2 regions of the Xanthomonas sp. NCPPB 1826 genome follow, and region 1 is predicted to be linked to the other one. Evidence: predicted binding sites of a transcription regulator. Region 1 holds the regulator's gene; the other holds the start of a gene.
The links. The regulator FliA, encoded in region 1, starts transcription of late flagellar genes. The targets are predictions, from matches to a motif close to TAAAGTTTNNCNNNCNNNGGCCGATAA.
Positions count from the first base shown of each region.

Region 2: the regulator FliA is predicted to act here: its motif matches at 4,502-4,528, upstream of AC1PLA_RS15570 (methyl-accepting chemotaxis protein).

Region 1 covers NZ_CM161521.1:2,363,371-2,378,588, reverse strand. The annotation lists gene AC1PLA_RS10215 (diguanylate cyclase) at 1-23, shown strand, start outside; gene AC1PLA_RS10210 (ligand-binding sensor domain-containing diguanylate cyclase) at 439-3,360, shown strand; gene AC1PLA_RS10205 (putative bifunctional diguanylate cyclase/phosphodiesterase) at 3,684-5,771, shown strand; gene flhB (flagellar biosynthesis protein FlhB) at 5,986-7,116, shown strand; gene flhA (flagellar biosynthesis protein FlhA) at 7,134-9,206, shown strand; gene flhF (flagellar biosynthesis GTPase FlhF) at 10,123-11,805, shown strand; gene AC1PLA_RS10185 (MinD/ParA family protein) at 11,792-12,676, shown strand; gene AC1PLA_RS10180 (RNA polymerase sigma factor FliA) at 12,673-13,440, shown strand; gene cheY (chemotaxis response regulator CheY) at 13,475-13,867, shown strand; gene AC1PLA_RS10170 (protein phosphatase CheZ) at 13,867-14,493, shown strand; gene AC1PLA_RS10165 (chemotaxis protein CheA) at 14,496-15,218, shown strand, end outside.
Region 2 covers NZ_CM161521.1:3,680,836-3,696,053, forward strand. The annotation lists gene recQ (DNA helicase RecQ) at 1-753, shown strand, start outside; gene AC1PLA_RS15550 (hypothetical protein) at 892-1,374, shown strand; gene AC1PLA_RS15555 (response regulator) at 1,453-1,857, shown strand; gene AC1PLA_RS15560 (rRNA pseudouridine synthase) at 3,043-3,753, opposite strand; gene AC1PLA_RS15565 (hypothetical protein) at 3,871-4,077, shown strand; gene AC1PLA_RS15570 (methyl-accepting chemotaxis protein) at 4,597-6,765, shown strand; gene AC1PLA_RS15575 (hypothetical protein) at 7,210-7,575, shown strand; gene AC1PLA_RS15580 (GNAT family N-acetyltransferase) at 7,666-8,091, opposite strand; gene AC1PLA_RS15585 (LysE/ArgO family amino acid transporter) at 8,118-8,747, opposite strand; gene AC1PLA_RS15590 (LysR family transcriptional regulator ArgP) at 8,845-9,738, shown strand; gene queC (7-cyano-7-deazaguanine synthase QueC) at 9,969-10,643, shown strand; tRNA gene AC1PLA_RS15600 (tRNA-Lys) at 10,691-10,766, shown strand; gene AC1PLA_RS15605 (hypothetical protein) at 10,992-11,315, opposite strand; gene AC1PLA_RS15610 (hypothetical protein) at 11,312-11,527, opposite strand; gene AC1PLA_RS15615 (aldo/keto reductase family oxidoreductase) at 12,052-12,918, shown strand; RNA gene AC1PLA_RS15620 (sX9 sRNA) at 12,971-13,047, opposite strand; gene queE (7-carboxy-7-deazaguanine synthase QueE) at 13,127-13,810, opposite strand; gene ybgF (tol-pal system protein YbgF) at 13,853-14,671, opposite strand; gene pal (peptidoglycan-associated lipoprotein Pal) at 14,678-15,196, opposite strand.

The DNA of each region.
Region 1 (15,218 bases):
ACGACGCCGCGGCCAGCGGCTGAGCCTGCGCCCGGACGCAGGCCGAAAGGCAGTGCCAATGCTGCGATCTGCCGACCGACCCGGCGCACAATGGGCCTTGGCGGCGCGCCTGCAGACACGTCGCTGCAGAGAGTGTCCGCTGCCACGCAGGTGCTTGTGCGCGAGCAGCACGCAACTGTTTTGAAACCGGCATCAAGCCATCTGCGTGATCGCGCCTGCAGCGACAGGGTCCGGCCCAGGGAACAACACGCGCCCGGCAATGGCCGTGCGCGCTGCGCACTCACGCCGCCATGCCTGCTTAAGCATTAAAGAAACACGCGTGAACAGCCGCTAGTCGGTTTACTGCGGCCTGCTATGGGGGCCGCCCATGGCAAGCGTGAGACACCCGCGCGAGGGGCGCGGACCACACGCGCCGATGCGTGGGAGAGTGCAACGCTCGTGGGGGTTGAGTACCGCCAATGCAGGTCGTCAGGCCGGCGTGCACCGTTCTTGGCGGTGCTGCTGCTGGCCTTGCTGTCGCTGGCCGATCTGGCCGGCGCGCAGAGCGCGAGCATTCGTCGTTACGCCCACGACCAGGGCTTGCTCGGGCTGGCCGGCACCTGCCTGCTGCAGACCCGCGCCACGCTGCTGTGGGTGTGTACCGAAAGCGGCCTGTATCGCTACAACGGGCGCAGCTTCCAGCAGGTCATGCTGGATGGCCTGCGCAACGAACCGATCACCTCGATGACCGAAGCCGCCGACGGGCGGCTGTGGGTGGCCGGCTTCCAGGCCCTGTTCGTCGGCGACGAGCACGGCTTCCGCAAGCTGGCCCCCGACGAGGCCGAACACCTGCAGGAAGACATGCTGCTGGCCAGTCCCTCCTGGGGCACCGTGCTGGCCAATGGCGGCACGCTGGAACGATTGAGCGCACGCGGCAACGGCCACTGGCATAGCGAGCCGCTGCTGGACACCGCCACCCGGGTGCGCGTGCCCGAGCTGTCCAAGGTGCTGAGCCTGTCGGTGGAAGGCGACACCTTGTGGGCCGGCTGCGCCAAGCGACTGTGCGCCATCGATGCGCAACGCAAGGTGCAGGTGTACGGGCCGGACCAAGGCGTGCCGGACGATCGCTGGTACAGCGTATTGCGTGATCACGACGGCGCACTGTGGGTCCGCGGCACCGGCAACCTGCTCTATCGCGCGCCGGGCGCCAGCAAATTCAGCGTGCAGCCGCTGCCCTTGCTCGATGGCAGAACCATCGGGCGGCAGGCACCGTTGGTGCTGGACCGCGAAGGGCGCGTGCTGGTGCGTCGCAACGACGGGCTGGCACGCTGGGAGAACGGCCGCTGGCGCAGTTTCGGCGCCGACAACGGGCTGCCGCCCGGCAGCAGCGATGCGATCCTGGTGGACCGCGATGGCGATGTCTGGATGACCGTCGATGGCGAAGGCCTGGTGCGCTGGGCCGGCTACGAATGGATAGAGAACTGGGACGTCTCGCAGGGCATGCCGGCCGCGCCCACCTGGTCGATCGCCCGCGACGCGCAGGGCGCGCTGCTGGTCGGCAACGAACACGGCACCGGCCGCCAGGTCGATCCGGGCGGCCGGTTCGTTCCGGCCCTGCAGGCCTCCGGGATCCAGATCGTGGGCATGCAACGCAGCGCCGACGGCAGCCTGTGGACGCTCAATTCGGCCGGTTTCCTGCGCCGCACCTGGCCGGATGGCCGCAGTGCGCAGATCGCCAAACTGCCGCGCACCGCGCGCCGCCTGCTGATCGATCGCCAGGGGCGGATGTGGATGCTCAGCGCGGGCGGGCTGTTCGTGATCCGGCGCCCGCTGGAAGGCGGCACGATGGAAGCGGTCACCGAGATGCCCACCATCGCCTATACGGATGTCCAGCAGACCGCCGACGGCACGCTGTGGGTGTCCACCGCCAACGGCTTGTTCCGGCTGCAGGGCGCGCGCTGGTCCAAGGTCGAGGTGCTGGTCAATGGCGGCACCTCCGACCCGTGGATCAGCAAGTTCCACATCAGCGATAGCGGCGAGGTGTGGCTGGCGTTCTATCGGCCCGGTCTCTGGCACGGCATGTTGCTGGGCGAGCGGCTGGATCTGCAGGCGATCAGCGACGAGGCGCTGCGCGATGTCGGCGTCTACCTGATGCGCGGCGACAGCCTCGGCCGGGTCTGGGTGGGCCATGCGCGCGGCGTGGAGGTCTACGACGGCGAGCGTTGGGCGCATCTGTCGCAGTCGCAGGGCCTGCTGTGGGACGACATCTCCGAAGCCGCCTTCGCCGAGGATCCGGATGGGTCGGTCTGGATCGGCACCTCGCGCGGGGTGAGCCATCTGCTGGATCCGGCGCGGCTGTTCGATGCGCGCCAGCCCAGCGTGCGCATCGACAGCGTCAGCCGTGGCGGCGTGCCGGTGCAGCGCGGCCAGTTGCTGGGCTGGAGCGACAAGCCGCTGCATATCGAGCTGTCCACGATGGAGGTGTACGACGACCCGAGCCGCCTGACCGTGCGTTACCGCTTGCTCGGCCTGCACAACGAATGGATCCAGAGCGACAACCTGTCGATCGACCAGGCGCCGCTGCCCTCCGGGCATTTCCGGCTGCAGGTGCAGGTGCTGGACCGCTACCGCCGCACCGCCTCGCCGATCGCCGACCTGCCGTTTGCGGTGGCCCCGCTGTGGTGGCGCAGCCCGCCGGCGATCGTGCTGTATGTGCTGATCGGCAGCGCGTTGCTGGCCGGCCTGTGGCGCTGGCGGCACCGCCATCTGGTCGCGCGCGAGCGCATGCTGGCCGAACTGGTGGCCGAGCGCACCTATCAGCTGGAACACGAAAAACGCGATCTGGAAAGCGCGCGCGCAGCGCTGGCCCTGAAGGCCAGCCACGATGCCCTGACCGGCCTGCTCAACCGCTCCGGCGTGCTCGAAGCCATGGCCGAAGAACTGCAGGCCTGTGCGCACGGCGGGCACCCGCTGGCGGTGGTGCTGATCGATCTGGACCACTTCAAACTGGTCAACGACGAACACGGGCATCTGGTCGGCGATGCGGTCCTGGCCAAGGTCGGCGCTCGCCTGACCGCCTGCCTGCGCGACTCGGACAAGGTGGGCCGTTACGGTGGCGAGGAACTGCTGTTGCTGCTGCCGGGCATGTCGCAGCATAGCCAGCACCGGCTGCGCGCCATCCACGAAAAGCTCAGCCTGGCACCGTACGAGGTGGGTGCCGCCCGGCCGCTGCAGGTGACCTGTTCGGTCGGCGTGGCCTGGTTCCGGAACGGCGACAACGCCGCCACGCTGCTGGCGCGTGCCGACGAGGCGCTGTACCGCGCCAAGCGGCATGGCCGCAATCGCATCGAACCGGAAGAGCCCGAATCGTCGGTGGCGTGAGCCCAAGAGTCGCCGGTCGGGCGCAGCTCGCTGCGTACGGATTTCAGCTCGACGCACAGCATCCACGCATGCACTGGCAGCTACCCGCATGCCGGTCACGGCACCGCAGCATCGCCCGCACCGTCACCTCGCGCGCAGCCCCCTCGCCTCCAACGCATCACAGCCATCGCCGGCGGCCCCTGCCCGGCCGACCAGCGCAGTTGCGCGTGACCTGCGGCGCATGCACGTCGATCGCCGCCGGCTGCCCGCAGGCGCTCAAGAAGTGGCGCCCGGGGTCGCTAGGTGCTTGAGCAAGTGCGTCCCTCGGCGCCGGAAGTGGATGGGTGGTCGGAACCTATAACCCTGGCATGGTGATGCTGTCGCTGGTGGTGGCCGTGCTGGCCTCCTATACCGCACTGCATCTGGCCGCACGTGTGACTGCCAGCCGTGGCGGCGATGCCGTGGCCTGGCTGATGGGCGGCGCGGTGGCGATGGGGATCGGCATCTGGTCGATGCACTTCGTCGGCATGCTGGCGTTTCGCCTGCCGATTCCGCTGGGCTACGACCTGGCGTTGACGACCTATTCGATGCTGGCGGCGATTCTGGCATCGGCATTCGCGCTGTGGCTGACCTCGCGGGCCGATCTGCCGTGGCCGCGGCTGGGCATGGGCGCGGTGCTGATGGGGCTGGGCATCGCGCTGATGCACTACATGGGCATGGGTGCGCTGCGCATGTCCCCGGCCATCAACTACGACCCGCTGCTGTTCGGGCTGTCCCTTGCCATCGCCATCGGCGCCTCGGCGGCGGCGTTGTGGATCGCCTTCCGGCTGCGCCACGACGGCCGCCGCTACAGCCTGCGCCTGATCGCGGCGATGATCATGGGCGTGGCGATCGTGGGCATGCATTACACCGGCATGGCGGCCGCGCAGTTCGCGCCCGGCAGCATCTGCGGCGCGGCCGCCGGTGCGCATCTGCCGCTGCCCTGGCTGGCCGCGGTGGTGGTGCTGGTCACGCTGGCGCTGCTGGCGCTGGCACTGGTGATCTCGGTGCTGTCGCGGCGCTTCCAGCAACGCACCGACGTGCTCGCGCGGTCGTTGGCGCAGGCCAATGCCGAGCTGGTGCTGGCCGCCCTGCACGACCCGCTCACCCGCCTGCCCAACCGCGTGCTGCTGCACGAGCACGTGCTGCAAAGCATCGACCGCGCCCAGCGCGACGGGCAACGCTTTGCGGTGATGCTGATCAACCTGGATGGATTCAAGGCCATCAACGACGGCTACGGCCACCAGTTCGGCGACCAGTTGCTGGTGGCGGTAGCCGGGCGCATGAGTGCGCACCGGCGCGCCCACGGCAGCCTGGCGCGGCTGGGTGCCGACGAGTTCGTGCTGGTGTCGGCCATCGCCGACCCCGAGGATGCCGCCGCCATCGCCGCGCATCTGCTGCAGGCGCTGGCGGTGCCGTTCCTGGTCGCCGACCAGGAATTGCGCCTCAGCAGCAGCGTCGGCATTGCGCTGTATCCGGAGGATGCCGGCAGCGAACATCAGTTGATGATCCATGCCGATGCGGCGATGAGTCACGCCAAGCAGGCCGGCCGCAACCGTTACAGCTTTTTCGAGCGCTCGATGACCGGCACCACCCGCGAGCGCCTGCAGCTGCTGCAGGATCTGCCGCGTGCGCTGGAACTGGGTCAGTTCGTCCTGCACTACCAGCCCAAGTATTGCGCCGACGATGGCCGCCCGGTCGGCGCCGAGGCGCTGCTCCGCTGGCAGCACCCCGAGCGCGGCCTGGTGCCGCCGGACAGCTTCATCCCGCTGGCCGAACGCAGCGGCATGATCGGCCCGCTCGGCAGCTGGGTGCTGCAGCAGGCCTGCCGGCAGATGCGCGACTGGCGCGAGGCGGGACATGGGCACTGGCGGGTGGCGGTCAACCTTTCGGCCACGCAGCTGGCCTCGCCCAGCCTGCTGGACGAGGTGGCCACCACCCTGGCCAACTACGCGATCCCACCGGCCCAGCTCACCCTGGAAATCACCGAGAGCATGGCCATGCGCGATGCCGAGGCCTGCCTGCGCACGCTCGGCCAGCTCAATGCGCTGGGCGTGCGCATTGCCATCGACGACTTCGGCACCGGTTATTCCAACCTGATGTACCTGCGCAAGCTGCCCGCGCACGAACTCAAGATCGACCGCAGCTTCGTGCAGGCCCTGGACAATGGCCCGGAAGACATCGCCATCGTCGCCGCGGTGGTGGCACTGGCGCACACCATGCGCCTGCAGGTGGTGGCCGAGGGCGTGGAGACCACCGCCCAGCGCAACACGCTGGAACGGCTGGGCTGCGACCAGCTGCAAGGCTACCTGCTGGGCCGGCCAATGGACGCCGAGCACTTCATCGCGATGGTGGTCGCCCAACGCGACGGCCCAACTCGCCCGACCGGCTGAGCGAAGGCGTCAAAACAACCGCCGCCCCGGCATCCACGCGCAACGACCCGCCAGCAGTCCCACGCACAGCCGCTGCGTCCCGACTACCCAATCCCCAATCCCAATCCCAATCCCAATCTCAATTCCCCAATCCCGATTCCCGATTCCCGATTCCCGATTCCCGAACTGGAACGCCACTTGCATGACACAGGGCTGACCAGTCACCGGCACCTCCATGTCCGAGTCCGAAGACGGCGGCGAACGCACAGAGCTTCCCACCGAAAAACGCCTGCGCGAAGCCCGCGAGCAGGGCAACATCCCGCAATCGCGCGAGTTGTCCACTGCCGCAGTGTTCGGTGCCGGCGTGTTCGCGCTGATGGCCCTGGCCCGCGGTATCGGCGATGGCGCCAGCGTCTGGATGAAGACTGCGCTCAGCCCGGACCCGAAGATGCGTGAAAACCCGATGGCGCTGTTCGGCCATTTCGGCGACCTGCTGCTGCAGCTGCTGTGGGTGATGCTGCCGTTGATCGGCATCTGCCTGGCCGCCGGCCTGGCCGGCCCGCTGTTGATGAGCGGGCTGCGCTTTTCCGGCAAGGCGATCATGCCCGACCTCACCAAGCTCAACCCGATGAACGGGATCAAGCGCATGTGGGGCAGCAACAGCCTGGCCGAGTTGATCAAGTCGGTGCTGCGGCTGCTGTTCGTCGGCCTGGCTGCCAGCCTGTGCATCTCCAAGGGCCTGCACGGCCTGCGCTCGCTGGTGAACCAGCCGCTGGAACAGGCGGTGGGCAACGGCCTGGACTTCACCAAGAGCCTGCTGTTCTACACCGCCGGCGCGCTGGTGCTGCTGGCCGCCATCGACGCGCCCTACCAGAAGTGGAACTGGCTGCGGAAGCTCAAGATGACCCGCGAAGAGATCAAGCGCGAGATGAAGGAGAGCGAGGGCAGCCCGGAGGTCAAGGGCCGCATCCGCCAGATGCAGATGCAGATGTCGCAGCGCCAGATGATGGAAGCGGTGCCCAAGGCCGACGTGGTGCTGATGAATCCGACCCACTACGCGGTGGCGCTCAAGTACGAAGGCGGCAAGATGCGCGCCCCGATCGTGGTGGCCAAGGGCGTGGATGAAATGGCCTTCCGCATCCGCGAAGCCTGCGAACAGCACCGCGTGGCGATCGTCACCGCCCCGCCTTTGGCACGCGCCTTGTATAGAGAAGCGCAAATCGGCAAGGAAATTCCCGTGAGACTCTATTCGGTCGTGGCCCAGGTGCTGTCCTACGTCTACCAGCTGCGTGGCTGGAACGGCGGCCCGATGCCGGAATTGCCGTCGCTGGACGTGGATGAGTTCGGCAAGGGAGCCAGCGCATGAGCGCCCAACCCGCCCCGATGAATGCCCGGCGCATCATGGAGTTGCTGCGCAACGGCCTGGGCGCGCCGCTGGCGCTGATGGCCATGCTGGCCATGCTGATGGTGCCGCTGGCCGCGCCGGTGCTGGATGCGCTGTTCACCTTCAACATCGCCATCTCGCTGATGGTGCTGCTGGCGGTCGTCTACGTGCAGCGCCCGCTGGAATTCACCATTTTCCCGATCGTGCTGCTGATGACCACGATGCTGCGGCTGGCGCTGAACGTCGCCTCCAGCCGCGTGATCCTGATCAACGGCCAGGACGGCCATGCCGCAGCCGGCAAGGTGATCGAGGCGTTCGGCCAGTTCGTGATCGGCGGCAACTACGCCGTGGGTATCGTGGTGTTCGCGATCCTGACCATCATCAACTTCGTGGTCATCACCAAGGGTGCCGGGCGCGTGTCGGAAGTGACCGCGCGCTTCATCCTGGACGCCATGCCCGGCAAGCAGATGGCCATCGACGCCGACCTCAACGCCGGTTTGCTGACGCGCGAGGAAGCCAAGGCCCGCCGCGAGGAAGTCCGCGAGGAAGCCGACTTCTACGGTGCGATGGACGGTGCCAACAAGTTCATCCGCGGCGACGCCATCGCCGCCATCCTGATCCTGTTCATCAACCTGGTCGGCGGCATGGCGGTGGGCATGTTCCAGCACGGCATGAGCTTTGTGGATGCCGCCTCCACCTACACCCTGCTGTCGATCGGCGACGGTTTGGTGGCGCAGCTGCCGGCCCTGCTGGTGTCGTCCTCGGTCGCCTTGCTGGTGACCCGCGCCTCGCGCGCGCAGGACATGCGCGGCGCCATGATCAGCCAGGTGTTCGGCCAGCACCGCGCCCTCGCGGTGGCCGCAGCGATCCTGGGCCTGGTCGGCCTGGTGCCGGGCATGCCCAACGTCGCGTTTTTGACGCTGGGCCTGATCCTGGGCGTGATCGCCTGGAAAATGTACAAGCGCAGCCTGGTCATCCCGCCGACCGGCGACCCCGCCACCGATCCCAAGGCCGCCGCCGCGGCCACTGCCGCCCAGGCCAGTTCGGAGCTGAGCTGGGACGAGCTGCGCCCGATCGACCCGCTGGGCCTGGAAGTGGGCTACCGGCTGATTCCGCTGGTTGACAAGAATCAGGGTGGCGAACTGATGGCGCGCATCAAGGGCGTGCGCCGCAAGCTCACCCAGGACATCGGCTTCCTGGTGCCGCCGGTGCATATCCGCGACAACCTGGAACTGTCGGCCAACGCCTACCGGTTGCTGGTGCACGGAGTGCCGGTGGCCACTGCGGAAATCTATCCCGATCGCGAACTGGCGCTGGACCCGGGCGGCGCGCTCGGCCAGCTCGACGGCATCCCCGGCAAGGACCCGGCGTTCGGCCTGGACGCCACCTGGATCCAGCCGCACCAACGCGCCTATGCCGAATCGATGGGCTACACCGTGGTCGACCCGGCCACCGTGGTCGCCACCCATCTGTCGCACCTGATCCGCGAACACGCCCCGGAACTGCTCGGCCACGAGGAAGTGCAGCAGCTGCTGGCGACCCTGGCCAAGACCGCGCCGAAGATGGTCGAAGACCTCACCCCGAAGGCGCTGCCGCTGTCGGTGGTGGTGCGCGTGCTGCAGAACCTGCTGATCGAGCGCATCCCGGTGCGCCAGCTGCGCAAGATCGTCGAAGCGCTGGTCGAGCACGCCCCGCACAGCCAGGACCCGACCACCCTCACCGCCGCGGTACGCACCTCGCTGGGCCGCTTCATCGTGCAGGAAATCGCCGGCATGTCGGCCGAGCTGCCGGTCTACACGCTGGCCCCGCAGCTGGAGCGCGTGCTGCAGGAGTCCACCCACGGCAACGGCGTGGCGCTGGAGCCCGGCCTAGCCGAGCGCCTGCACCAGAGCCTGGCCGACTGCGTCGGCAAGCAGGAAGCCCGCAACGAGCCGGCAGTGGTGCTGGTGCCCGGCCAGGTCCGCGCCGCCCTGGCCCGCCTGGTCCGCCACAGCGTCCCGTCCCTGTCGGTACTGGCCTACAGCGAAGTGCCCGAAGACAAGCGCCTGAAGCTGGTCGGCACGATCAGCTGAAACCGCCCCGCCGACCAACGCCCCCCGTGGGGGCGCACCCGGGCGCGACAGGCGTTACCGGCACACCCCGTCGCGCCCGGGTGCGCTCCTACGACAGGCCAGGCAATCCGACAACACACCACAGACGCTGACACCACTGTAGGAGCGCACCTGGGCGCGATTGGCTTTACCGGCACATCCCGTCGCGCCCGGGTGCGCTCCTACGACAGGCCAGGCAACCCGAGAACACGCCGCGGACGCCGACACCACCGTAGGAGCGCACCTGGGCGCGACAGGCGTTACCGGCACAGCCCGTCGCGCCCAGGTGCGCTCCTACGACAGGCCAGGCAATCCGACAACGCACCGCAGACGCCGACACCACCGTAGGAGCGCACCTGGGCGCGACAGGCGTTACCGGGACGGCCCGTCGCGCCCAGGTGCGCTCCTACGAACCTACCCACCACGCTGGCCAGCGATGGCAGCAGGCCGGAGACCGACCAGCGCCCCGGCGTCGGAAAGCCGCCACTGGCCCGGATCTCCAATCGATTGCACGGCGCTGGCCGTTTCCAGGCATCCCGAGCGCCCCAGACTTGGCCTTCCGGCCGCCAGCGCTTCCGCCCGCACGACGACGCCAGCGCATCGCCGCCCCGGAAAAAAGTCAATCAATCCATCGACTTGAAGCCGTCGGACCCGGCCGGACACACAGCCCCCGCCTGTTCCTAACGCCCCAGCTTCCCGCGCCGGAACCCCGGCACCCCGTTTTGGCACGCCGCGTGCATTAGCTCTGCCGAGACCGCAGCCAGCGCCACCGCTGCGGGGCGAGAGCAGCACTTGGAACAACCGAACGGGACAGGCAACTCATGACGCTGGCAACACACCCACATTCATCGCGCACCCGTCCGGCGTCCGGCGGGTCCCGTTCCTGGAGGCACTTCGCATGAAAATCAAACGCTTCGTTGCCCCGGACATGCGCACCGCATTCCGCATGGTGCGTGAAGAACACGGCCCGGACGCAGTGATCCTGTCCAATCGCCGCACCGCCGAAGGCATCGAGATCGTCGCTGCCAGCAACTACGACGAAGAACTCGTGCAGCGCGCCCTGGAAACCGCGCGCTCCGAGACGCCGGCCGTTGCCGCCGCGCCGATCCCGTCGGCAGCTGCCCCGCAGGCACCGGCCCCGCAAGCCGCCGCCGCACCGGTCCACGCACCGCTGAAGCAGGCCGCCGATGCCGGTACGAGCCAGCGCCAGCGCGTTGCCAGTGCCGCCGAAGACATGATCGCCGCGATGGCGCTGCGCCAGCCGGTCAATGTGCCGCGCCAGCCGCAGGTCCCCGCACCGGTGCGTAGCGCTGCCGTCCCCTCGCCTGCCGCCCAGGCCCTGGCCCATGCCGTCGCGGTGACCGCCGCGCCGCGCCAGGAACACGCGCTGTCGGCCGTGCCGGAACAGCTGTTCGCCGATTTCCTGACCACCGCGCCGGTGCAGCGCGCCGCCGTGCAGGCTGCCCCGGTGCAGGCCCCGACCCCGATCATGGCCGCCGCTGCTGCCCCCGTGCAGGCCGGCTACGACCAGGACGAAGACGCGCTGGACGACGACGCCGACTTCGACCTGGACGCGCTGCCGCAGATCCTGCCGCCGGCCGCGTTGCCGCCGCTGGTGGTCGCCCCGCCGGCGCTGGCCGCGGTGCCGGTCGCCGCCGCCCCGGCGCCGCAGAACGATGAAGAACTCAAGCAGTTGCGTGGCGAGCTGGCGCTGATGCGGCAGATGATCGAGCGCGAAATGAACCGCCTCACCGACGAGCGCCTGCGTGGCTCGCCGGTGCGCGCGCAGGCTCTGGAGCTGATGGACGACTACGGCTTCGACGCCGGCCTGATCCGCGACGTGGCACTGCAGATTCCGGCCGATACCGAATTGCACCGCGGCCGCGGGCTGATGCTGGGCCTGCTGTCCAAGCGCCTGCCGGTGGCCCCGGTCGACCCGCTGGAACGCGGCGGCGTGATCGCCCTGGTCGGCCCGACCGGCGCCGGCAAGACCACCACCATCGCCAAGCTCGCCCAGCGCTTCGCCGCCCAGCACGCCCCGCGCGATGTGGCCCTGGTCACCACCGACACCCAGCGCGTCGGCGGCCGCGAGCAGCTGCACAGCTACGGCCGTCAGCTCGGCATCGCCGTGCACGAGGCCGACAGCGCCGAGAGCCTGCTGGAACTGCTCGAGCGCCTGCGCGACTACAAGCTGGTGCTGATCGACACCGCCGGCATGGGCCAGCGCGACCGCGCCCTGGCCGCCCAGCTGAACTGGCTGCGCGCCGCGCATCAGGTCACCTCGCTGCTGGTGCTGCCTGCCAACGCGCACTTTTCCGACCTCGACGAGGTCGTGCGCCGCTTTGCCCACGCCAAGCCCCAGGGCGTGGTGCTGACCAAACTTGACGAGACCGGCCGCTTCGGTAGTGCGCTGTCGGTCGTCGTCGATCACCAAATGCCCATCACCTGGGTGACTGACGGACAGCGGGTCCCCGACGACCTGCACCGCGCCAATGCCGCCAGTCTCGTTCTTCGCCTTGAAGATTTGCGGCGCGCTGCCGATAAGCCCTGTACTCCGGAGCACAACCATGCAGTCGCGTGAATACGCCAAGCTGACCAACGCCTTCCCCCTGTCGGCGACCCGTCCCGAGCCCCTGGGCCCGGTGCGCACCATTGCCGTGACCGGTGGCAAGGGCGGCGTGGGTAAAACCAACATCTCCGCCAACCTGGCCGTGGCGCTGGCCGACATGGGCAAGCGCACCCTGCTGCTGGACGCCGACCTGGGCCTGGCCAACCTGGACGTGGTGCTGGGCCTGTCGCCCAAGTACACCCTGGCCGACCTGATCGCCGGCCGCTGCACGCTGGATGAAGTGATCATCGAAGGCCCCGGCGGTGTGCTGGTGGTCCCGGCCGCCTCCGGTCGCCGCCACATGGCAGAACTGGCCCCGGCCCAGCACATCGGCCTGGTCAACGTGTTCTCCGAGCTGGAACGCGACCTGGACGTGATGGTCATCGATACCGCCGCCGGCATCACCGACAGCGTGCTGACCTTCTGCCAGGCCGCCCAGGACACCGTGGTGGTGGTCTGCGACGAGCCGGCCTCGATCACCGACGCCTATGCGCTGATCAAGGTGCTCTCGCGCGAACGCGGCGTGGACCGCCTGCAGATCATCGCCAACATGGTGCGCGACCCCAACGAGGGCCGCCTGCTGTACGACAAGCTGTCGCGGGTCTGCGAAAAATTCCTCGGCGACGTGTCGCTGAACTACCTCGGCCACGTGCCGCAGGACGACTGGTTGCGCCTGTCGGTGCAGCGCCAGCAGCCGGTCATCAAGGCCTACCCCGCCAGTCCGTCGGCGCAGGCCATTGCAGAAATCGCTCGCCGTACCTCGCGCTGGCAGGCCCCCACCGTGCCGCGCGGCAATGTCGAGTTCTTCGTCGAACGCATCATCCAACGGGGAGTGGCCGCATGAGCACCGCTACCGCAACCACGGCCAGCGCGCAGTACCGCGCCGTGCAGCGCAACAACGCCAACGATATCGTCACCCAGCACGCCGACCTGGTGCGCCGCATCGCCCACCATCTGGCCGCGCGCCTGCCGGCGAGCGTGGAAGTGGACGATCTGATCCAGGCCGGCATGATCGGCCTGATCGAAGCCTCGCGCAGTTACGACTCCGAACAGGGCGCCTCGTTCGAGACCTATGCCTCGATCCGCATCCGCGGCTCGATGATCGACGAGATCCGGCGTGGCGACTGGGTACCGCGCTCGGTGCACCGCCGCGCACGCGACGCTGCCGCCGCCGTGCGCAAGATCGAACAGCACACCGGCCGCGCCGCCGCCGCCACCGAAGTGGCCGCCGCGATGGAGATGCCGCTGCCCGACTACCTGCGTCTGATGGAAGATGCCGCCCGCGGCCAGGTGCTGAGCCTGGAGTCGCGGATCGAGGATCACGGCGAGCTGGACACCACCGCCAAGGGCGGCCCCAATCCGCAGCAGATGATGGAGCGTGGCGAATTCGGCCGCGAGCTGGGCAAGGCCATCGGCCAGTTGCCCGAGCGCGAGCAGCTGGTGCTGTCGCTGTACTACGAACAGGAATTGAACCTGAAAGAAATCGGCGCCGTGCTCGGTGTCAGCGAATCGCGCGTCTGCCAGATCCATGGCCAGGCGGTGGTGCGTCTGCGCGGCCGCCTCAAGGTCTTCGAACTGGCCGATGCCGGTGTCGAAATTGACGAATGATTTTTTCGCGTATTTTTAGTGTTAGGAGCTTGATGTGAACAAGAACATGCGGATTTTGATCGTGGACGACTTCTCGACGATGCGACGTATCGTCAAGAATCTGTTGGGCGATCTGGGCTTCACCAATACCGCAGAGGCCGAAGACGGCAACAGCGCATTGGCGGCGTTGCGGGCCGGCCCGTTCGATTTCGTGGTCACCGACTGGAACATGCCCGGCATGACCGGCATCGACCTGCTGCGCAACATCCGCGCCGACGCCAAGCTCAAGCACCTGCCGGTGATGATGGTGACCGCCGAAGCCAAGCGCGAGCAGATCATCGAAGCGGCCCAGTGCGGCGTGAACGGCTACATCATCAAGCCGTTCACCGCACAGACGCTGGAAGAGAAGCTGGGCAAGGTGTTCGAACGTCTGGCGGCGACCGCCTGATGAACGCCACCGTGGAAGCCGATGCCGAACGTGCCGCCCTGATCGAGCGCCTGCAGCACGCGCTCGATGCACTGGAAAGCGGTGACCAGGTCGCCTGGCGGCGCGAGGTGGACCACCTCGCCGCGCTGCGCACGCGCCCGATGATGCAGAGCCTGAGCCGGCTCGCGCGCGAACTCGGGCAGGCGCTGGGCGAGCTGCCCACCGTGCCCGAGGAAGCCGGCGAACTGGACGATGCCTGCTCGCGCCTGGACCACGTGGTGGAAATGACCGAGAAGGCCAGCCATCGCACGCTGGACCTGGTCGAGGAATGCCGCGAGCTGGCCAACCAGCTGCGCGACGGTGGCCTGAACCAGGACCAGGGCGCGCTGATGGACAAGATGCGCCATAACCTGACCGAGCTGTCGCTGGCGCAGAGCTACCAGGACCTGAGCGGCCAGATCATCCGTCGCGTGGCCGGCATCGTGCGGCGCGTGCACGAGGGCTTCGGTGCGCTCGGCCTGCCGCCGAAGAATCCCGAGCCGAAGAAAGACGACGGCGGTCTTGCCGGTCCTGCAGTCAAGGGCCTGGACCGTCACGCGGTGTCGCAGGACGACGCCGACGACCTGCTGTCCGGATTGGGGCTGTAACCATGAGTGCTGTTCCAGACGATATTGCTGCCGATTTCATTGTCGAGGCCCAGGAAATCCTGGATCGCCTCGGCGAACAGCTGGTGTCGCTGGAACAGGCACCGGACGAAGCCGACCAGCTCAACGCGGTGTTCCGCGGCTTCCACACGCTCAAGGGCGGCGCCGGCTTCCTGGCGATCAAGCCGATGGTCGAGCTCTGCCACGCCGCCGAGGAAACCCTGGGCATGGCACGCTCCGGCCAGGCGGTGTTGCAGGCGCATCACTTCGATGCCGCGCAGCAGTCGCTGGATTATCTGCAGGCCATGCTGGATGCGATGGGCTCGGGCGAAACCGTGCCGCATGCACCGGCCTCGCTGATTGCGCAGTTCGATGCCAAGAGCGGCCCGCCGGCGGTCAAGGCCGCGCCCAAGGCCGCTGCCGCTGCACCCGCACACGATGACGCACATGGCGCTGCTGCGCCTGGCGCCAAGGCCGCGCCCAAGGCGGCGGCCAAGGCGGCCGACGCCGAGCAGACCGTGCGCGTGGACACCAAGCGCCTGGACGCCATCGTCAACCTGATCGGCGAACTGGTGCTGTCGCGCAATCGCCTCAAGACCCTGCGTACCCGCCTGCGCGACGAAGAACTCGACCGCGCGGTCAGCACGCTGGACATCGCCACCGCGCGCCTGCAGACCGCGGTGATGCGCACCCGCATGCAACCGGTCAGCAAGGTGTTCGCACGCTTC
Region 2 (15,218 bases), 1.3 Mb from region 1:
GCGGCCGAGGAGCGCAAGCGGCTGGAGCGCGCCAAGCTCGATCACCTGCTCGGCTACTGCGAATCGATGCAATGCCGCCGCCAGGTGCTGCTGGCCGGCTTCGGCGAGACCTATCCCAAGCCCTGCGGCAACTGCGACAACTGCCTGACACCTGCCGCCGCCTGGGATGCCACCGTGGCCTCGCAGAAGGCGCTCAGTTGCGTGTACCGCAGCGGGCAGCGCTTCGGTGTCGGCCACCTGATCGACATCCTGCGCGGCAGCGAGAACGAGCGCATCAAGCAGCTCGGCCACGACCAGCTGAGCACCTACGGCATCGGCCGCGACCTGGACGAGCGCACCTGGCGCGGGGTGTTCCGCCAGCTGGTGGCGGCCAGCCTGCTGGAGGTCGACAGCGAGGGCCACGGCGGACTACGCCTGACCGATGCCAGCCGCCAGGTGCTCAAGGGCGAGCGCCAGGTGATGATGCGGCGCGAGAACCCGGCTGCCGGGCGCGAGCGCAGCGCGCAGCGGACCGGCCTGCCGGTGCAGCCGCAGGATCTGGTGCTGTTCAATGCCTTGCGCGGCCTGCGCGCGGAGCTGGCCAAGGAGCAGAACGTGCCGGCCTTCGTGATCTTCCACGACAGCACGCTACGCAATATCGCCGAACAGCGGCCGACCAGCATCGATGCACTGTCGCGCGTCGGCGGTATCGGTGGCGGCAAACTGGCCCGCTATGGAGCGCAACTGATCGAGATCGTGCGCGAGCAGGGCTGATGCAACAGCATGTGTCATCGCGGTGGCGGGGCTGGCACAAAAATCCGCAGAATCGACAGCGCGCATTCAATCAGCAATTGCTAGTTTCACAAGGCGATCTGGCACGCGCTGTCAGTCCCTCTTGAGTAGAGTCCACCCATGAAACGCAGCCTGCTTCTTCTGGCCACTCTGTTTGCCGCCGGCAGCGCGCTTGCCCAGGCCGGCGAGAGCAGTGCCGAGCCGGGGTCGGCGCGGTCGCTGGACCTGAGCGTTCCGCAAGCCCCGGTGCAGTACCGCTCCGACCCGGAATACAGCACCGATCCGCCGGGCACCTTCTACGGCGACAAGAGCGGCCCCAAGCCTGCGTTGACCCGCCCCAGCGCGGCCTCACTTGCCGCCGAACGCGCCGAACAATGCCAGGGCAAGCTGCATGGCGCAGTCGAAACCGGCATGGGCTATTCCAACCGCGGCGGCAACAGCAACTGGCAGGCCGTCAACCTGAATTCCTGCAAGACCTATTACGACGACGACGGCAAGGCGCACCAGATCGGCGTCAGCATCAGCGTCGGACGCGGCGAAGGCGCGCTGTTCGGCCCGCGCTACGGCCCCGGCGGCTACGGCCCCGGCCCGTTCGGCTGGTAACCGTACGGCTCCGTCTGCGTTGACAGAGGGTTCACTGCCGCATCGCTGAGAATGTGGCCTGCCTTACGAGACGTGCTCATGTCACAGAACAAGGAACGGCCAGTTGTATTCGTCGTCGAAGACGGCGATGGCACCCGACAACTCAGCTGCCTTGTGCTGGAAAGCTATGGTTTTACCTGCCGTAGCGCAGGCTCGGTCGAAGAAGCGCTGACCCTGATCGAAAGCGACCCGCGCGTCGATGTGCTGTTCTCCGACATCCATTTTCCGGGCGGCCTGACCGGCGTGGACCTGGCGCTCAAGACGGCGCACGCGCCCTACAACCTGCCGGTGCTGCTGACCTCCGGCCTGGCGGTCGAGTATGTGGAAGAGATCCTGCCGGACGGTGTGGCCTTCCTCGAAAAGCCCTATACCCCCGAGCAGCTGCTGAGCGCGATCCGCAGCGTGATGGCCAAACACCGGGTGCTCCCTACCCCGGTCGCATAAGGGCAGCGGCACCGCGCAGATCGATATGCCGGCTTCCGCTGCAACTCGGCCTTCGGTGATGTGACCAGGCTCGGGTGAGGATGGACGCACCCCGATGTGACGAAAACTGTCGGAAACGTCCCGACAAGCTGTCGGCGCGGCCCCGATTTACGTGATGCGCACCTCATTTAGACTGCAGCCACCGGACGCGAGGCCTGTTGGGCCGCTCGACTCGCGAGGCGCTGAGCACGCCCCTGCCGGAACATTTGCCTGCACCGGCCAAGCGGTTCCCACATCGTGGTGGGTTGGTCGTCCATCAGCCTGGCTGCGCGCTTTACTCAATGAAAAAGTCGTTCGTGCGCAAGCGCAGACGACTCACTTGGGTTTGCAGTCGAACTGCTCGGTGACACGCCGGCCCTGTATCCGAGCTCCAACGTTACGAGCTCCAACCTGCACCTCGATCTGTGCTGACGCAGGTTGTGGCTGAGCTCATGCGCTGGCGTTGCATGCGCGTTGAATTGATCACCGGCATAGCGATCTCCAAACGCTGCTGCCTATGCGCTTGTGGCTTGAGACTTATCGGTTTGCGGTTACCGCCAACACAGCGTCAGTGCGCCGGTATTCGCACGGCAGCGCCGGCAGGCAGATGCCCAGCAAGCGCGCTCGCAGCTGTAGCGTGCTCTTGCGCGCATGGCGATGCACCGCTGCTGCGAGGGACGAATGCAGTGTATTTCACGCCATCAAGCAGGCCGCTCGCTAGGCTGATGTCAGTGCAGCACTTGGCTGCGAAGACTTTCAGGAAATTCCTATGGGCGACAATTCGTTTCTGTCACCGGCGTTCGTCATTCTGGTTATCGGCGTGATTGCCGTGGTGTTCTGGCTGGTGACCCGCGCCAAGAAGAAGCGCAACAAGAAGTAAGCAACACAGGAAGCGCGCCAAACATCGGGATGCCACATAGCCTGCGCTTGATGCGCACTTACCCTCAGTTGCTGATGCCAAGCGCCGGTCTAGGCCGGCCTTGCCTGGCACAACTAACACGCACTACTTCCCGCGTAACAGCGCACCAGTGCTGAAGCTGTCTGGACAGCAAGGCCCCCGCAGCGACATCGCTGCGTTGAGGCCGCACGACATTTGATGCACATACCGTGTCAGCAGCATCGGCAGGCGACCGCCTTGCGATTAGGCGCGCCGAAAACCGACACCAATTAGAACCGCTCGCCTGTCGGCAGATAGCGCCATTCCCCAATGGCCAGCTTGCCCAGCGACACACGGCCCACGCGCAGGCGCCGGATGCTGACCACCTCCAGCCCCACCTCACCGCACATGTAACGCAGCTGGCCTGGTTGCACGTGCTTGATCGCAAACCGCAAGCGCTCTTCGTTCTGCCAGCTCACCTTGCACAGCGACAGGCTGCGCTGCTGATACACCAGGCCATGCGCAAGCCGCGCCATGCCATACGGGCGCAGCTCACCGCGCACCTCCACCAGGAATTCCTGTTCGATCGAGGTCGCATCGGCACTGAGCCTGCGCAGCACGCGGCCGTCCTGGCTCAGCACCAGCAAGCCGCTCGCTTCGTCCTCCAGCGGCAGCGGCGCGTTCAAGCGCAGGAAGTGCCGCTTCAGCACCCGCATCTCGAGCTGGTCCAGTGCGCTGCGCGTTGCCGGCGTGGCCAGTGCCAGCGCCGCTTCGGCGCTCATGCCTGCCGGTTTGTGCAGCAGCAGCGTGGCAGGCTCGGCAGCTGCGAGCACGGCGTCTTCCGCCAGCGTCACCTGCGCTGCAGTGGCCAAGGCTTGCGGCTCTTCGACCACGGCCCCGTCCACACTGACCCAGCCGCCTTCGATGTATTGCTGCGCCTCGCCACGCGAGCAACCGAACAGCGCGGCCACGCATTTGTCGAGACGGATCGGATCGGACATCGGGCGAGCTCGGCTTCAGGGCACGGCAGTGTACGTGCTGGGTCGATGGATGCGTGAGGCCGGCTTCTGCACCGCCCGACAACATGGGAAACTGGGCGCTCACACAGGAGATTGCAGATGTTCATCAAGTTCGGCACCACCCGGGTCCGCCTCAACCATATCTCCGTCATCAGCGATCCCTTCAATGCAGGCGAAAACTTCGGCTCGTATTGCCACTCGGTCCGGGTCGGCCTGCTCTCCGGCGAGGAAATCTTTGCACGCTTCAATACCGAAACCGGCGCCGAGCAGCTGCATGCAGAGGTGCTCGCTGCACTGGAAGGTTGAGCGCAAGACCCACAGTGCCGTCACGCGCGTGATGCCTCACGCGCGATGGGCGTTGCCGGCAGAGCAGCCAGCACTTGCGGGCCCGCAAATCGCTCGCGGCAACGTGGGCTTGTCGCACCGCATCACGGCCGATCCAAGCACCTGAGCACTCGGTAGCAATGGCGCCGCCGCTGCTTGAAGACAAGCGCATTGCCGGTATCGCGACACGGGATGAATTGCACCCTGTCCCAGCAACGTCCTTGCCCTGGGTGCATCGCCACCCGTCATCAGAACGTCGGAAAATCGTTCCGCCGTTGGCACGCTTCGATCCAGCCATAACGCAATAAACAAGCAATTTCTGCGCGCATGTCAGGCCGCTGCGGACGGCTGTCGGGAAATTTCTTCCACACGATGAATTCAATATAAGTACTTTCAAATACGAGCCTTTAGCTCGTCGCAATCCGGCCGCTAGCTGGGGCAAGACGCTCTGGTGGATGACCCATTCATCAAGCCCCTCAGTTGCACTACCTGGATGCGGTCATGAATACATATCTGCAACGCCTCAATGTCGGCCGCCGCTTGGGCATGGCCTTTGGCATCTTGATCCTATTGTCGGGCCTGCTTGTGGCCACCGGCCTGGTCACCATGTCCAACGCCCGTTTCGAGCTGGACACTATCGTCAACAGCAACATGGAGAGGATCCAGCTGTCCTCGGAAATGCTCGACGCCAACACCAACGTGGCAATCGGCCTGCGCGACATCGTCATGGTCTCTGGCGACGCGGCCAATCGCCGTGCGATGGACATGATCGAAAAGAACCGCGCACGCTACAAGCAGGCACACGACGCCTTGGCCGCACTGCCCAGCAGCGCGGCTGAAAAACAGGCGCTCGACCTGGTGCAGGAAAAGCGCGACATCTCGGTCAAGCTCAATAACCAGATTCTCGAATACGGCCTCCGCGACCAGAACCAGGAAGCGCAGGCCTTGCTGCAAGGCGACGCCGCAGCGGCCATGGATGCGCAGCAGACGGCGATCCGCGAGAACGCTGCACTGGAGCGCCGCCTCAGCAAGGATGCCTATGCGGCCGCGGTTGCCTCGATGCATCGAGGGAAAATCACCCTGGCCACCGGCGGCATTGCCGCACTGGTCATCAGCGGCCTGCTCGCATGGCTGATCACTCGCAGCCTGACCCAGCCGCTCAGCCAGGCCACACGCACCGCAGAAGCGATCGCGGCCGGCAACCTGCACAACGATGTGCACACCAACGCCAACGATGAAACCGGCCGTCTGCTCAAGGCCATGGACAAGATGCAGCTGCAGCTGCGCAACCTGATCACCGCGCAAACCGACATGGCCAGGCATCACGACAATGGCCAGATCAGCTTCCGCATCGATGCGGCCGCATTCCCGGGCGACTATGGGCGCATGGCCAACGACACCAACCTGCTGGTTGCCTCGCACGTGGCAGTGCAGACCGACCTGGCACGCATCATGGGCCGGTATGCGGTTGGCGAACTCTCCGAAGACATGCAGCCGCTGCCCGGCGAAAAGGCCGTTTTCAGCGACACCATGTCGCAGGTCAAGCTCAACCTGTCGGCGATGAATCACGAGATCAAGCATCTCGCCCAGGCCGCCGCCAATGGCGACTTCAGCGCGCGCGGCGATGCCGAGCGCTTCCAGTTCGACTTCCGCATCATGGTCGAAAGCCTCAACCACCTGATGTCCACGGCCGACGGCAATCTGCAGTCGCTGTCGTCGCTGCTGCAGTCCATCGCCGCTGGCGACTTGACCGCACGCATGAGCGGCGAATTCCGCGGCGTGTTCGCACAGATGCGCGATGACGCCAACACCACGGCCAGCCAGCTGGCGCAGATCGTCGGCAACATCCAGGAGTCGGCCGTGTCGATCAACTCCGCGGCCAGCGAAATCGCCGCCGGCAACCAGGACCTGTCGCAACGCACCGAACAGCAGGCAGCCAACCTTGAAGAAACCGCAGCATCGATGGAAGAGCTGACCTCCACCGTCAAGCAGAATGCCGAAAGCGCACGCGAGGCCAACCAGCTGGCGATCGGCGCCGCACGCGTCGCCTCGCAAGGTGGCGACGTGGTTGGCAAGGTGGTGGACACCATGACCGGTATCGAAGCCTCGTCCAGGAAGATCGCCGACATCATCAGCGTCATCGACGGCATCGCCTTCCAGACCAATATCCTGGCCTTGAACGCGGCGGTGGAAGCCGCCCGTGCCGGCGAGCAAGGCCGCGGCTTTGCCGTGGTGGCCTCGGAGGTGCGCACGCTCGCGCAGCGGTCCTCCGGCGCCGCCAGGGAGATCAAGAACCTCATCGATGACTCGGTGCAACGCGTGGCCGAGGGTTCGGCACTGGTGCACAGCGCAGGCAAGACCATGGGTGACGTGGTGGCCAGCGTGCAACGCGTCACCGACATCATGGGCGAGATTTCTGCAGCCTCGCAGGAACAGTCGGCCGGCATCGAGCAGGTCAACCAGACCATCACCCACATGGACGAAACCACCCAGCAGAACGCTGCGCTGGTGGAAGAAGCCACGGCCGCCGCGCGCGCGATGGAAGAGCAGGCGGTGCAGCTCACCGATGCGGTGGCGATCTTCAAGATCGACGCACGCCAGACACGGCAGTCCGCTTCGCGCGTAGCGGCACCGGTCGCACAGCTGCTGAGCAAGGTCCGCAACGCCTGAGCCAGCAGCCGGCACTGCGCCGTCGACCGGGTCGTCGGTGCAGCCATGCTGATGCGACACTGTGGATGTGCCCGCAGCCATTGATGCCATCGCACACGCAGAAAGCGCCTGCCAGGGCGCTTTCTGCGTTTATCCCGCACGCTCACCGGCATTCGGTGCAGACAGCTCAAACACCCGCAACGCGCGCGCAGTGCCCACAAAAAAACCTGGAAAACAAGCACGCAAACCACTCAAAAGCGCTTGTTTCCAGCGCCATGCCTGGTTACGCTGCGCCGGTCGAAAGAGAGCAGGCCGGATGGTAGCCCGGCCACCGTCTGCAGCGCAGGCGGCATCTTAGCCATCGGTACCCACGACATCCGCAGCCGGCGATGCCGGCACTGCAGGTGTGTCCGTGCGTGCTCTCGTCACCGCTCGGCACGCCTTCTCAATCAGGAAGGATCACCCGTGAATACCAGTAACGACAGTCGCGATCTGCATCACCCACGCAACGGCGAGCATGCCAACGTGCATGCTCGCGCATACGCAGGGGCCGCAGACGCAAAGCCATACGACGATGCCTTATCGCACTGGAAACAAGCCCATCTCGACACGCGCGTGATCTGGCGGCGGCAGCTCATGCTTCAGGACGGGATGTCGGTGCTGTTGGCAGCCTGGCAGATGCCGCATTCGCTGCGCTGGGAGTGGGAAGCCATCGACCTGCGGCAGGATCGGCACCTGTGCGGCGGCAACTGCGATTCATCGCTGGCGGCAATGCGCGCTGCCGATGCCTGGCCGGCACTGTGCGGTGACGAGGTCGCAGTGCTCGCCTAACATCATGCAGCGCGGCAGCGCGTTGAACCGTCTTTCTGCCCTGACGCAGTGCCATGCCGGTGCGGCCGCGCAACAGCCGGCCCGCCGCGGCTAGCGCGTGTAGAGACCGGGACGATAGCGTTCCATCAGCGACTGCGGAGCCAGCGGCGGCGTGAAGCCGTAGCGCGCATAGAGACCATGCGCATCGCTGGTAGCCAGGCTGAAACGGCGCAGCCCCTGCAGACCGGGGTGCGCCATGACCGCATCCATCATTGCCTTGCCATAGCCCTTGCCCTGGTGCTCGGGCAACACGAACACATCGCCCAGATAGGCGACGGTTGCATAGTCGGAAACCACCCGCGCAAACGCGACCTGCCCGCCCTGCAGAAACCCGCCGAAGCACAGCGAGTTGGCGATGGAGCGCTGTACTACCGCAAGCGGAATGTCCCTGGCCCAGCTGCTGTGCTGGGCCAGGTAGCGATGGACCAGCGCAACATCGAGTTCGGAGTGATCGGTGGAAACGCGCAGCGGCGACATGACGACAGCTCCGGCAACAGTGGGCCTCAGGGTAGCGCCTGCGCAGGCAGCAGCAACAGTGCGCACAGCACCAGCATGAATCCTGCGATCGCCGCATCCAGCACACGCCATGCGCGCGGATCGCAGAAGGCCGGCTGCAACAAGCGCGCGCCATAACCCAGAGCGGAAAACCAGGCGATGCTGGCCAGGCACGCACCCGACGCGAATGCCCAGCGCAGCTGGCCCGGGTAACGCGCGGACAGGCTGCCCAGCAGCAGCATCGTGTCCAGATAGACATGCGGGTTGAGAAAGGTAAATGCCAGGCACGCCAGCATGGCGCGCTGCCAGCGTTGCGCACCGGCCTGCGACGGCGCCAACCCGCTGGTGCCACGCCAGGCCCTGCGTGCAGCCAGCGCGCCATATGCCGCGAGAAATGCAGCTCCCGCATAGCGAAGTCCCTGCAGCAGCTCCGGCCATTGCGTCACCAGCACGCCGATCCCGGCCACGCCCAGCACGATCAGCGCGATATCGCCGAACGCGCAAATCGCCACCACCAGACCGACATGCTGGCGCTGCAGTCCCTGCCGCAGCACGAATGCATTCTGCGCACCGATTGCGATGATGAGACCTGCGCTGGCGATGAAGCCAGAGATTGCGGCTTGAAGGAACACGAGCATCTCCCGGATCACAGGCGCCAATGCTGGGCGTTCCGCTGCAATTAGGAAAACTAAATCTTCTGTATCCTGCTTAGAACTTCTAATCCTGCCGAACGTCATGGATCTTCTGCATCCGCAACTGGCCGCATTCGCTGCCGTTCTCGAGGAAGGCAGCTTCGACGCCGCTGCGCGTCGGCTGTCGGTGACGCCGTCGGCGATTTCGCAGCGGGTCAAGGCGCTGGAAGACCGGCTCGGCCAGGTGCTGGTGATCCGCAAGGCCCCCTGCCGCCCTACCCCGGCCGGCGAGCGCCTGCTGCGCCGGGTGAAGCCGATGCAGGTCCTGGAATCCGAAGCGATCGCCGACTTCCTCCCCGGCGACAGCAGCGCCGGGCATCCGCGCACGCTGGCCATCGCCGTCAATGACGACTCGCTGCAGACCTGGTTTCTGGCGGCCCTGTCGGCGCTGCACCGGGAGCACGGCGTTCTTTTCGATGTGCAGATGGACGACCAGGACCACACCCTGGAGCTGTTGCGCTCCGGAGCGGTGCTCGGCGCGGTCACCGCCGAGCGCAAGCCACTGCAGGGCTGCAATGTGCAGGCGTTGGGAGTGATGCGTTACCACGCCATCGCGTCGGCCGCATTCGTTGCGACACATTTCAAGCAGGGCTTCAGCGCAGCGGCCCTGGCCCACGCACCGATGCTGGTGTTCAACCGAAAGGACACGCTGCAGACCCGCTTTGTCCGCCGCATCACCCGCACGCAGGTGGCGCCGCCGATCCACTACCTGCCGACCTCGACCGGTTTTGTCGAAGCGGCCGCACGCGGACTCGGCTGGTGTCTGGCGCCGGAATCGATGGTCGTGCCTGCCGTGCGCGACAGGCAGGTGGTCATCATCGACCCGACACGCTGGCTCGATGTGCCGCTGTACTGGCAATGCGCCGCGGTGCGCTCGAGCGCCTTGCAGCAACTGGGCCAGGCCCTGCGCAAGGCCGCGGCTGCAAGCCTGCGCTGAGACCGGCCGTGCCGCACCGACGCCGGCAAAAACACGATGCCCGAGGCGCGCAACTGCCGGCGGGCTGTCGCACCGGATTGACGTGCAGATGCGGTCGCTGCCCTGCCCGCGCACGCTTGGCCCAGCCGCGTTGCCCGGCATCCCGCTGCCGCCGCATCAACTGCCGGGTCGCCGTGCCACGCCGAGCCTGCTAGCCTTTCCGCCTATTCCGTTGTGATTGCCGATCCGTCATGAAAAAAGCCGTTGTTCTGTTGTCCGGTGGCATGGATTCCGCTGCCGTCATCGCGCTTGCGCAGGAGCAGGGCTTTGCCGTGCATGCCTTGAGCGTGCGCTACGGCCAGCGCCATACCTCCGAGCTGGACGCCGCCGCGCGCGTTGCCGCGGCGCAGGGCGTCATCGCGCACAAGGTGGTTGACGTGGACCTGCGCAGCATCGGCGGCTCGGCGCTCACCGACGACATCGAGGTGCCCGATGCCGGTGGCGACGGCATCCCGGTCACCTACGTGCCGGCGCGCAACACCATCATGCTGTCGCTGGCACTGGGCTGGGCCGAGGTGATCGGCGCCAACGACCTGTTCTGCGGCGTCAACGCGGTCGATTATTCGGGTTACCCCGACTGCCGGCCCGAATTCGTGCGCGCCTTCGAGGTGCTGGCCAACCTGGCCACCAAGGCCGGCGTGGAAGGCGCCGGCCTGCGCGTGCACGCACCGCTGCAGTTCCTCAGCAAGGCCGACATCGTGCGTGAAGGCGTGCGCCTGGGCGTGGACTTCGGCCTGACCGTGTCCTGCTACCGCGCCGACGCCGACGGACGCGCCTGCGGCCACTGCGACGCCTGCCGCCTGCGTGCCGCCGGTTTCGCCGACGCCGGCGTCCCAGACCCCACCCACTACGCCATTTCGCCTTGACGCCGCTGTAGGGTAGAATGCGCACCCCGGCGCACTGCCGGGACAGTGGGCCGTTAGCTCAGTCGGTAGAGCAGAAGACTTTTAATCTTTTGGTCGATGGTTCGAATCCATCACGGCCCACCAATCAAATCAGCAACTTGAAGAGCGCCGAAGGCGCTTTTTTTGTGCCCGCCGGAAGTTGCCGGGACCTTCGTCGCCAGGGACCCTGCGTTACGGCCGCGGAGTCGGATGGCATCCACCATCTGCCGCAACTGGCGCGCTGCCGTCAAAGCCGGCTTCTCCCCTGCAGATGGCGCATCATCTTGCAGGTCGTGGGCCCGGCGCAGGCGGCCGTGGCGTTCTCGCCAATCATGTGGGTCCCGCCTTCTGGATACGCGATTGCACGCGCCGCGTTCGTCGCGCAGTTCCAGCGGCGCGTGCCTGCTTGCGCAGCCAGCTGAGGACGTCCACTGCAGCGTCGACGCGCATGCAGACATGCAGGCGGCCCAGCACAACGCTCTGCGCATCGCCGCCCGGCAGGATCTCGTCAAAGCCGGTGGCTTCGCAGGCGATCAGGACGGGCGAGGCATCGGGCTGCGCGTCGGAATGCAGCATGGCCAGCACATAGCCCTGCATCATCTCGAAGCTGAGGACGACGCCCGTACAGACGCGGAACTGTTTGCCCAGGCTCATTGCTGCGGCTCCGTCACCGCGCTATCGACGCTAGCGATTGCATCGGCGCCGGCAAGCGTGAGCGCATGCACAGCTTTATTTACGACGTCGGGACGCGCATTCGGGCTTCGCCCGGCGACACGCGTCGCTTCGAGGGCATTGAAGATCGGCCCCACATCATGGACGACCTGGTATGCCACAGACGTGGGTGCTTCATGTGTGTCGTGAGACATGCTGGATTCCTTTTGTGTTTTGGAATCCGCCACCCAGACGCCAATCGGGGTGGCGGACGGTACGCGGTTGGCGTGCCGGCCAAAAGGACCCGGTGGGCCTTGCGGCCCCCGCGCACCGCCCGCCATAAAACTGGCCGGCATGCGCCCGCGACGATGCGGGCGATAAAAAAGCGCCGTGCATCGGTCGATGGGCGCTGGTGCGCCTTTTGGTTCGGGACGCCAATCCCGGTCGCCGATTGTGCGGCGACGTTGGAATACTCGCGCCGACGCTCGGCGCCTGTCAACGCAAAACGCGCCACGCGGCGACGACGGTTGCGAAGAAACGCGGCGAAAGCACTGCCCGCGCAGCCAGCAAAACCTGAAACTCCAGCACATCCCGCCGGACGATCGGCCCGGGGCGCTGCGGCTGCGCCCATATGCCACAAGCCCTGGCGGCAGTGGACTGGCGCCGCGGCAAATGCGAATTCACATGCCGCGCCACGTTTCCTATCGTTGTTGGCTCAACGACACGCGAGCGCCACGCCATGACCAACATCGAAAAAGCCGGAACGTTTCTGCTTGGAGACCGCAAGCTCACCCGCATCGGCTACGGCGCAATGCAGCTCGCGGGGCCTGGCGTGTTCGGCCCGCCCAAGGACCGCGACGGTGCGTTGGCGGTGCTGCGCGAAGCCATCGCGCTGGGCGTCAACCATATCGACACCAGCGATTTCTACGGGCCGCACATCACCAATCAGCTGATCCGCGAGGCACTGCATCCCTACCCGCAGGAATTGACCATCGTCACCAAGATCGGCGCCGCGCGCGGCACGGATGGTTCCTGGCTACCTGCCTTCTCGCCGCAGCAGCTGGTTGAGGCGGTGCACGACAATCTGCGCAACCTGGGGCTTGAAACGCTGGATGTGGTCAACCTGCGCGTGATGTTCAAGGCGCAGGAGCCGGCAGAAGGCTCGATCGCGGAGCAACTGGCGGCCTTGATCAAGCTGCAGCGCGATGGCCTGGTGCGGCACATCGGCATCAGCAACGTCACCGCAGCGCAGGTGGCCGAGGCACGCGCCATGACCGACATCGTCTGCGTGCAGAACATGTACAACATCGCGCATCGACACGACGACGAACTCATCGACACGCTCGCGCGCGACGGCATTGCCTACGTGCCGTTCTTCCCGCTCGGCGGCTTCTCGCCATTGCAATCGTCCACGCTTGCCGCTGTTGCCCAGCGCCTGGCTGCAACCCCGATGCAGGTGGCACTGGCGTGGCTGCTGCAGCGCTCGCCCAACATCTTGCTGATTCCGGGGACCTCGTCGGTGGCGCATCTGCGCGCCAATCTGTTCGCAGCGGAACTGAAACTGCCGGCCGATGCCGTCGAAGAATTGAACAGGATCGCCGCGTAAGCGCAGACGGCCGTGTCCTGGCAGGCAGCGCCTTGCACCGGGGACCGGGAGCGGCCAACGAAGCGTCGCGGGTGATCGTCAGTTGGGTGCGGACGGCATGCTGGCAACCGCAACGGATGCGTGACACATGCCGATTGCGGGCAACCGGCTGCGCCCGCCTTTCTTGGGTGAGCGCGGTCGCTCTATCGCCCGGGCTTCGCGCTCGGGCCTAGCGCCCAGGCTCGTCGTTCCACAGCAGCTTGTGCAGCTGCATCTGGAAGCGCACCGGCAGACGATCGGCCACGATCCAGTCAGCCAGCTCCCGCGGCGTCACTTCGCTCTTGCTGGGCGAAAACCACACCGTGCAGCGGCGGTCCAGCGCATGCGCGGCGACAATCTCGCGCGACCATTCGTAATCGGCGCGGCTGCAGATCACGAACTTGATCTGGTCGCGTGCGGTCAGCAGCGGCAGATTCTCCCAGCGATTGCGCTGTTCCTCGCCGGATGCGGGCGTCTTGATGTCGACCACGCGCGAGACGCGCGGATCCACGGCCGACACGTCCAATGCACCGGACGTCTCCAGCGAAACATCGAAGCCGGCATCGCACAGTTTCTGCAGCAGCACCAGGCAGCGCTTCTGCGCCAACGGCTCGCCGCCGGTCACGCAGACATGGCGCACGCCGTGGCTGGCAACTTCGGCGACGATCGCATCGATGTCGTGCCATTCACCGCCGTGGAAGGCGTAGGCGGTATCGCAATAATGACAGCGCAGCGGGCAACCGGTCAGACGCACGAACACGGTCGGCCAGCCGGCGGCCTCGGCTTCGCCCTGCAGGGACAGAAAGATTTCGGTGATCTTCAATCGCGGCAACGGCGACTGGACGATCTCGCTGGGGACGGCGGCGGCGTTCATTGGCAAAGTATGCGTCACGCCCGAAGGCGCGCACGCGCGGGCTCAGCGCAGTTGCTGGCCGAGACGGATGGACTGCAGGCGTTCCTGGGCCACGCGCGCTGCGTCGGAGCCGGGATACTGCGATGCGACCTGCTGCAAGGTCTGCTGGGCCTGGTCGTTCTTGCCTTCGCCATACTGCGACAGGCCAAGCTTCAACAGGCCGCCAGAGGCCTTGTCATGCGTGGGATAGCGGCTGACGAGATCGCGGAACTGCGCCTCGGCAAGCTGGAAATTTCGGGTGGCGTAGTAACTCTCGCCCAGCCAATACAAGGCATTGGGGGTGTAGACGCCGTTGGGATACAGTTCCAGAAAACTCAGGAACAACTGCGAGGCATCGTCGTACTTGCCGTTCTTCAAGGCATCGAAGGCGACGTTGTAGGCAGTGCGTTCCTCGTTGCTGACGGCCAGGGTGCCTGGGTCGCCATGCACGCTGGGCGGCTTCTCGGAAGTTGCCGCCGCTGCAGGCCGCGCGGCCGGAGCCGGGGCGGGTGTGACGCTGCCGGTGGGCGATGGCAATGGCGGGGTTGCGCCACCTGCACCTTCCAGCCGATTCAGGCGTCCGTCCAGATCGAGATACTGATCCTTGGACTGCTGCTTGAGTTGTTCGTTGTCGTGCTGCAGCTGCTCCACGGTCGCTCGCAAGCCCTGCAGGTCCGAACGCGCCTGCTGCAGCTGGTTGAGGAGATCGTTGTTGGCCTGGCTGTTGGCCTGCTGCTGCTCGAGGACGGCAACACGATCAGCGAGACTGGCTCGCTGCGCGTGCGCCGGCGCGGCGACCACAAGGGCCGCCGCGACGAACAGGGATGTCACTCGAAAGCGCATCGCTTCTTACTGAGCCGTGTACACGATTTCGACGCGACGATTCTGCGACCAGCAGCTTTCGCTGGTTTCGGTGCAGACCGGACGCTCTTCGCCGTAGCTGACGACGGTCAGCTGGCTGGCGGAACCGCCGGCAGCCTGCAACGAAGACGACACGGCATTGCCGCGACGCTCGCCCAGACCCATGTTGTACTCACGCGAACCGCGCTCGTCAGCATTGCCCTGCAGGGTGATGCGCGAGGAAGGACGGTCACGCAGGTACTTGGCGTGGCACGCCATGATTGCCTGGAATTCCGGCTTCAGGGAGTCCTGATCCAGATCGAAGTAGACAACGCGCTGGCGCAGGCAGGCATCGGTATCCAGGTCGCCCGGGCCGTACAGGCCAGAGGTGGACGGGCCGGTGGGAACGGAGGAACCAGCGGTGGTGTCAGTCGCAGGAGGCGGAGTTTCCTTCACCTTCTTCGAACAACCGGCCAGCACGGCAACGGACAACAGGGAGACAAGCAAGACGCGGGTGGACTTGTTCATGGGATACCTATGGAGGCTCTGG